3 regions of the Streptomyces yamdrokensis genome follow, and region 1 is predicted to be linked to each of the others. Evidence: predicted binding sites of a transcription regulator. Region 1 holds the regulator's gene; each other region holds the start of a gene.
The links. Region 1 encodes HrcA, which represses chaperone genes, less so after heat shock. Its sites were predicted from a motif close to TTNGCACTCNGNNNNNCNGAGTGCNAA; they were not measured.
Positions count from the first base shown of each region.

Region 1 (2,266 bases):
GTGGGTGAGCGCGAGATGCGTCACACGCCGCCCGGCGAGCGACTGCGCCTCGGCCCGCAACCGCGCGCCCTCGCGCAGGGACGAACCGGCGTCCACGAGCAGTACCGCGCCGGTACCGACCACGAGTCCCGCCGTGCAGTCCCACACCGGAAGCCGGCACCGCCCCACCTTTGGCGCCAGCCTCTCCCATCCCGACCCTTCCCAAGCCACCGTCATACCGCGACGCTAACGGCCTACGGCTTTCGCGGCGCGTCCGCGCGGGACCGGCCTTGCCCGGGGAGTACCCCCCGGCCGTACACTGGGCGGGGAGTCTGGCACTCGCGTGCGAAGAGTGCCAGGGCATCCAGGAAACGGACCGGGCGGACGGCTTTTGGAGGTGTGCGTGATGCTCAGTGAACGCAGGCTCCAGGTGCTGCGCGCCATCGTCCAGGACTACGTCGGCACCGAGGAGCCCGTCGGCTCCAAGGCCCTCACCGAGCGGCACAACCTGGGCGTCTCCCCGGCCACCGTGCGCAACGACATGGCGGCCCTGGAGGACGAGGGCTTCATCGCCCAGCCGCACACCAGCGCCGGGCGCATCCCCACCGACAAGGGCTACCGGCTCTTCGTGGACAAGCTCGCCGGTGTCAAACCGATGACCGCGCCCGAGCGGCGCGCCATCCAGAACTTCCTCGAGGGCGCCGTCGACCTGGACGACGTCGTGGCCCGCACGGTGCGGCTGCTCGCGCAGCTCACCCGGCAGGTCGCCGTCGTGCAGTACCCGTCGCTGACCCGCTCGACCGTGCGGCACGTGGAGCTGCTCCCGCTGGCGCCCGCGCGCGCCATGCTGGTGCTGATCACGGACACCGGACGGGTCGAGCAGCGCATGGTCGACTGCCCGGCGCCGGTCGGCGAGGCGTCCCTGGCGGATCTGCGGGCCCGGCTCAACAGCCGTGTCGCGGGCCGCCGTTTCACCGATGTACCGTCCCTCGTCGAGGACCTCCCGGAGGCCTTCGACCCCGAGGAACGCGGTACGGTCTCGACCGTGCTCTCCACCCTCCTGGAGACGCTGGTCGAGGAGAACGAGGAGCGGCTGATGATCGGCGGCACCGCCAATCTGACCCGCTTCGGGCATGATTTCCCCTTGGTGATCCGGCCTGTCCTGGAGGCACTCGAGGAGCAGGTCGTGCTTCTCAAGCTGCTCGGCGAGGCGAAGGATCCGGGCGTGACCGTCCGTATCGGTCATGAGAACGCCCATGAGGGACTCAACTCCACGTCCGTCGTGTCGGTGGGCTACGGTTCGGGCGGCGAGGCGGTTGCCAAGCTCGGCGTGGTCGGACCGACCCGCATGGATTACCCGGGAACGATGGGAGCGGTACGCGCAGTGGCACGGTACGTCGGACAGATCCTGGCGGAGTCGTAAGTGGCCACCGACTATTACGCCGTACTCGGCGTGCGCCGGGACGCGTCGCAGGAAGAGATCAAGAAGGCCTTCCGGCGACTCGCCCGCGAGCTGCATCCGGACGTCAACCCGGATCCGAAGACGCAGGAGCGGTTCAAGGAGATCAACGCCGCCTACGAGGTGCTGTCGGACCCGCAGAAGAAGCAGGTCTACGATCTCGGCGGCGACCCGCTCCAGCAGGCCGGAGCAGGCGGTGGCGCGGGCGGCTTCGGGGCGGGCGGCTTCGGGAACTTCTCCGACATCATGGACGCGTTCTTCGGCACGGCGTCGCAGCGCGGTCCGCGCTCGCGCACCCGCCGGGGCCAGGACGCGATGATCCGCCTCGAGGTCGAACTGGACGAGGCCGCGTTCGGCACGACCAAGGACATCCAGGTCGACACGGCGGTCGTCTGCACCACGTGCAGCGGTGAGGGCGCGGCGCCGGGCACCACGGCGCAGACCTGTGACATGTGCCGCGGCCGGGGCGAGGTCTCGCAGGTCACCCGGTCCTTCCTGGGCCAGGTCATGACCTCGCGCCCCTGCCCGCAGTGCCAGGGCTTCGGCACCGTCGTCCCGACCCCGTGCCCCGAGTGCGCGGGCGACGGACGGATCCGCTCCCGCCGCACCCTGACGGTGAAGATCCCGGCCGGTGTGGACAACGGCACCCGGATCCAGCTGGCCGGAGAGGGCGAGGTCGGCCCCGGCGGCGGCCCCGCCGGCGACCTGTACGTCGAGATCCACGAGCTGCCGCACAACATGTTCCAGCGGCGCGGCGACGACCTGCACTGCACGGTCACCCTCCCGATGACGGCGGCCGCCCTCGGCACCAAGGTGCCGCTGGAGACG
Region 1 covers NZ_CM132679.1:2,468,591-2,470,856, reverse strand. Annotated here, with positions in the region: gene ACWZEH_RS10555 (MBL fold metallo-hydrolase) at 1-216, opposite strand, end outside; gene hrcA (heat-inducible transcriptional repressor HrcA) at 386-1,402, shown strand; gene dnaJ (molecular chaperone DnaJ) at 1,403-2,266, shown strand, end outside.

Region 2 (2,266 bases), 2.2 Mb from region 1:
CGGGTCCGGCGGGGGGCGGCCGCGGCGGTTCTCCTGGCGGTGCTGGCGGGTTGCGGCCAGTCGGCCGGCCGGCCGGCCGTGAGCCCGACCGTTCAGGCCGGGGCGGGGAAGGGCGCCGGGGACGGCGCGGGCCGCTCACCCCGCGGCGATCCGGGTCTCCCGCCCGTCGTCGACCACGTCCCGACCCGGGACAAGGTCGTCTTCCTGACCTACGACGACGGCGCCGAACGCGACCCCCGCTTCATCGACCTCGTACGCGACCACCGCCTCCCCGTCAGCATGTTCCTCACGGACAGCGTGGTGGGGCCCGGCTACGGCCACTTCGCCCGGTTGCGCTCGGTCGGCGCGAGCCTGCAGAACCACACCCTCGACCACCCCGCCCTGCGCGGCCTGCCCTACGCCGGCCAGCGCGCCGAGATCTGCGGCCAGCAGCGCAAGCTCAGGTCCCGCTTCGGCATCCGCCCCCACCTGTTCCGCCCGCCCTACGGCATGTACGACACCACGACCCTCCGGGCCGCCGGCGACTGCGGCATCGTGGCGGTCGTGCTCTGGCGGGTCACCCTGGAGGGTGACGGCACCCTCACGTACACGCGCGGCGCGCACCGCCTGACGCCCGGCGACATCATCTCCGTCCCCGCGGGCGGGATTCCGGCCCTGCCCCTGGCGGAGCGGACGACGCGGCTGCTGCGCGAACTGGAGGAGCGGGGGTTGAGGGTCGGGAGGCTTGAGGACCACGTCCGGCGCCCTTGAGTCCTCAGGCGGCCACCGGCGGGCACCGCTCACGATCCGGCCCGTCCGGGGGCCCGGGGGTGGCGGCCCTCGGGACGGCCACCCGAACAGGGGTCCGCTTTCCGGGCCGGCGTGCACGAGAAATCCGGCGACGCCACGCAGTGAATTGGCACTCCGCTTGACCGAGTGCTAATCGCGGTCATAGTCTCAGGTCTGGCACTCCCCACTGGAGAGTGCCAACACAGCGACGGGCAGGTCCGGCACCCGCGACGACGGATCGACCTGGTCGCCACCTCAGACAGTTAACCCCGTGAGATCTCCGAAGGGGGAGGTCGGATCGTGACGACCGCCAGCTCCAAGGTTGCCATCAAGCCGCTCGAGGACCGCATTGTGGTCCAGCCGCTCGACGCCGAACAGACCACGGCTTCGGGCCTGGTCATTCCGGACACGGCCAAGGAGAAGCCCCAGGAGGGCGTTGTCCTGGCCACCGGCCCCGGCCGCATCGAGGACGGCAAGCGCGTCGAACTCGACGTGAACGTCGGCGACGTCGTGCTCTACAGCAAGTACGGCGGCACCGAGGTGAAGTACAACGGCGAGGAATACCTCGTCCTCTCGGCCCGCGACGTTCTCGCGATCATCGAGAAGTAAGTCACCTCGTAGCAGATTTGCTCCGAACTGCGCCCCTGGTCCCGACACGCTTACTGAGCCGGGCGCCCGGGGCGCAGTGTTTTCTCACCCCAGATTTCCGAGAGGGCTCCCGCTGCCATGGCGAAGATCCTGAAGTTCGACGAGGACGCCCGTCGCGCCCTTGAGCGCGGCGTCAACAAGCTTGCCGACACGGTGAAGGTGACGATCGGCCCCAAGGGCCGCAACGTCGTCATCGACAAGAAGTTCGGCGCCCCCACCATCACCAACGACGGTGTCACGATCGCCCGCGAGGTCGAGGTCGACGACCCGTTCGAGAACCTCGGTGCCCAGCTGGTCAAGGAGGTGGCGACCAAGACCAACGACATCGCGGGTGACGGTACGACCACCGCGACCGTGCTGGCCCAGGCCCTGGTCCGCGAAGGTCTGCGCAACGTCGCGGCCGGCGCCTCCCCGGCCGCCCTGAAGAAGGGCATCGACGCCGCCGTCGCCGCGGTCTCCGAGGACCTGCTCGCCTCGGCCCGTCCGATCGACGAGAAGTCCGACATCGCCGCCGTCGCCGGGCTGTCCGCCCAGGACCAGCAGGTCGGCGAGCTCATCGCCGAGGCGATGGACAAGGTCGGCAAGGACGGTGTCATCACCGTCGAGGAGTCCAACACCTTCGGTCTGGAGCTGGACTTCACCGAGGGCATGGCCTTCGACAAGGGCTACCTGTCTCCGTACTTCGTGACGGACCAGGAGCGCATGGAAGCCGTCCTGGACGACCCGTACATCCTCATCACGCAGGGCAAGATCGGCTCCATCGCCGAGCTGCTGCCGCTGCTGGAGAAGGTCATCCAGGCCAACTCCTCCAAGCCGCTGCTGATCATCGCCGAGGACGTCGAGGGCGAGG
Region 2 covers NZ_CM132679.1:4,685,793-4,688,058, forward strand. Annotated here, with positions in the region: gene ACWZEH_RS21050 (polysaccharide deacetylase family protein) at 1-750, shown strand, start outside; gene groES (co-chaperone GroES) at 1,069-1,377, shown strand; gene groL (chaperonin GroEL) at 1,495-2,266, shown strand, end outside.
Region 2: groES (co-chaperone GroES) is a predicted target of HrcA. The motif match lies at 896-922, and genes of this name have one in related genera.

Region 3 (2,266 bases), 1.0 Mb from region 1:
CAACACCGGCGACGGCCTCAAGACGCTGGACGCGGTGGCCGACACCGGCCTGACCGCGACCATCCGCCCGAACCTGGACTCCTTCCGAGAGGCTGGCCTCAGCTCATGAGCGTGACCGTTCGCATCCCCACCATCCTGCGCACCTACACCGGCGGCAGGGCCGAGGTCGACGCCCAGGGCGCCACCCTCGGCGACGTCATCGCGGACCTGGAGAAGAACCACACCGGGATCGCCGCCCGCGTCCTCGACGACCAGGGCAAGCTGCGCCGCTTCGTCAACGTCTACGTCAACGACGACGACGTCCGTTTCGAGCAGGGCCTGCAGACCGCGACGCCGGACGGCGCGGGTGTGTCGATCATCCCGGCCGTCGCCGGCGGCTGACCGCGGCTGACGACAGCTGATCATTACCATCGGTAACCATCATTACCGGGTGTTCATCGGATTGCCCCCTCCGCGAGATAAGCGGAGGGGGCAATTCCGTAGGATTGAACGCGATAGAGTCGGGGAACGCGGTTCCGACTCCCCTGTCGGGAACCATTAATTCCTGCCGCTCACCCGACTGGATACAGCCAAAGTCCGGGCCCCTTCTGCGGCGTTTGAGGGTTTTGTCCGGGCTGACTTTCCCTGAAATCGGACGAATTGCCGTCGCATTCCGGCCCGGCGGTGTCGGGATTTCTCGTCCGACTGACCTGTTGCAGAGGGCAGTTGGGCAGATACATTCAGCCGCGGTCGACGCGTTCCGGCGCACGCCCCCAACCATTTGGGGAGTGAGGTCTGACCCGGATCCGCGAAGTGCGGATCTGTGCAAGGGCCAGTAATAGGGGAGTTAGGCATGGCTCAGGGCACCGTCAAGTGGTTCAACGCGGAGAAGGGGTACGGCTTCATCGCGGTCGACGGTGGTGCGGATGTTTTCGTCCACTACAGCGCGATCCAGATGGACGGCTACCGCACCCTTGAAGAGGGCCAGCGGGTCGAGTTCGAGATCTCGCAGGGCCAGAAGGGCCCGCAGGCCGACATGGTTCGCGTCACCGCCTGAACGCGCTACCAGCAACCACAAGAATTTTCCTGCCGACGAAGGGCTCGTGTCTCCGGGGTCACCCGGGATGCGAGCCCTTCGCCTTGCCCGCGCCGCTCGCCTGCTGCCCGGCGTGGCGCCCGTCCGCGCGCCCGTCCGTCCGCGTGCCGCCCGCGCCGCTCGTCCGCCGGCCGCCCGTCCCGTCCGGGTGTTCGCGGGTGGCTGAGTCTCCCGCCGATCCTCGAAGGCGCTTGCACTCGCATGGGTCGAGTGCTAATCATTGCGTTAGCACTCTGAAGGTGAGAGTGACAACGTAAGGACCGGGTCGGTGAGGCCCGCAGGCCGGTGGGGCAAGGAACCGCCGGGTCTGTGAGCCGTCCGTCGCGGGCGCGGGCGCGGTCCTCAAGGAGTCATCACCCCCAGTCCTGGAGGGACCACTTCACATGGCCAAGATCATCGCGTTCGACGAGGAGGCGCGGCGCGGCCTCGAGCGCGGCATGAACCAGCTCGCGGACGCCGTCAAGGTGACGCTCGGCCCCAAGGGCCGCAACGTCGTCCTCGAGAAGAAGTGGGGCGCCCCCACGATCACCAACGATGGTGTGTCCATCGCCAAGGAGATCGAGCTCGAGGACCCGTACGAGAAGATCGGCGCAGAGCTGGTCAAGGAAGTCGCCAAGAAGACGGACGACGTCGCCGGTGACGGTACGACCACCGCGACCGTCCTCGCCCAGGCCCTGGTCAAGGAGGGCCTGCGCAACGTAGCCGCCGGCGCCAACCCGATGGCCCTCAAGCGCGGTATCGAGAAGGCCGTCGAGGCCGTCTCCGGTGCCCTGCTGGAGCAGGCGAAGGATGTCGAGACCAAGGAGCAGATCGCCTCCACGGCCTCCATCTCCGCCGCCGACACCCAGATCGGCGAGCTCATCGCCGAGGCGATGGACAAGGTCGGCAAGGAAGGCGTCATCACCGTCGAGGAGTCCCAGACCTTCGGTCTGGAGCTGGAGCTCACCGAGGGTATGCGCTTCGACAAGGGCTACATCTCGGCGTACTTCGCCACCGACATGGAGCGTATGGAGGCGTCGCTCGACGACCCGTACATCCTGATCGCCAACTCCAAGATCGGCAACGTCAAGGACCTGCTGCCGCTCCTGGAGAAGGTCATGCAGTCGGGCAAGCCGCTGCTGATCATCGCCGAGGACGTCGAGGGCGAGGCCCTGTCGACCCTGGTCGTCAACAAGATCCGCGGCACCTTCA
Region 3 covers NZ_CM132679.1:3,498,575-3,500,840, reverse strand. Annotated here, with positions in the region: gene thrC (threonine synthase) at 1-109, shown strand, start outside; gene ACWZEH_RS15305 (MoaD/ThiS family protein) at 106-381, shown strand; gene ACWZEH_RS15300 (cold-shock protein) at 833-1,036, shown strand; gene groL (chaperonin GroEL) at 1,459-2,266, shown strand, end outside.
Region 3: groL (chaperonin GroEL) is a predicted target of HrcA. The motif match lies at 1,266-1,292, and genes of this name have one in related genera.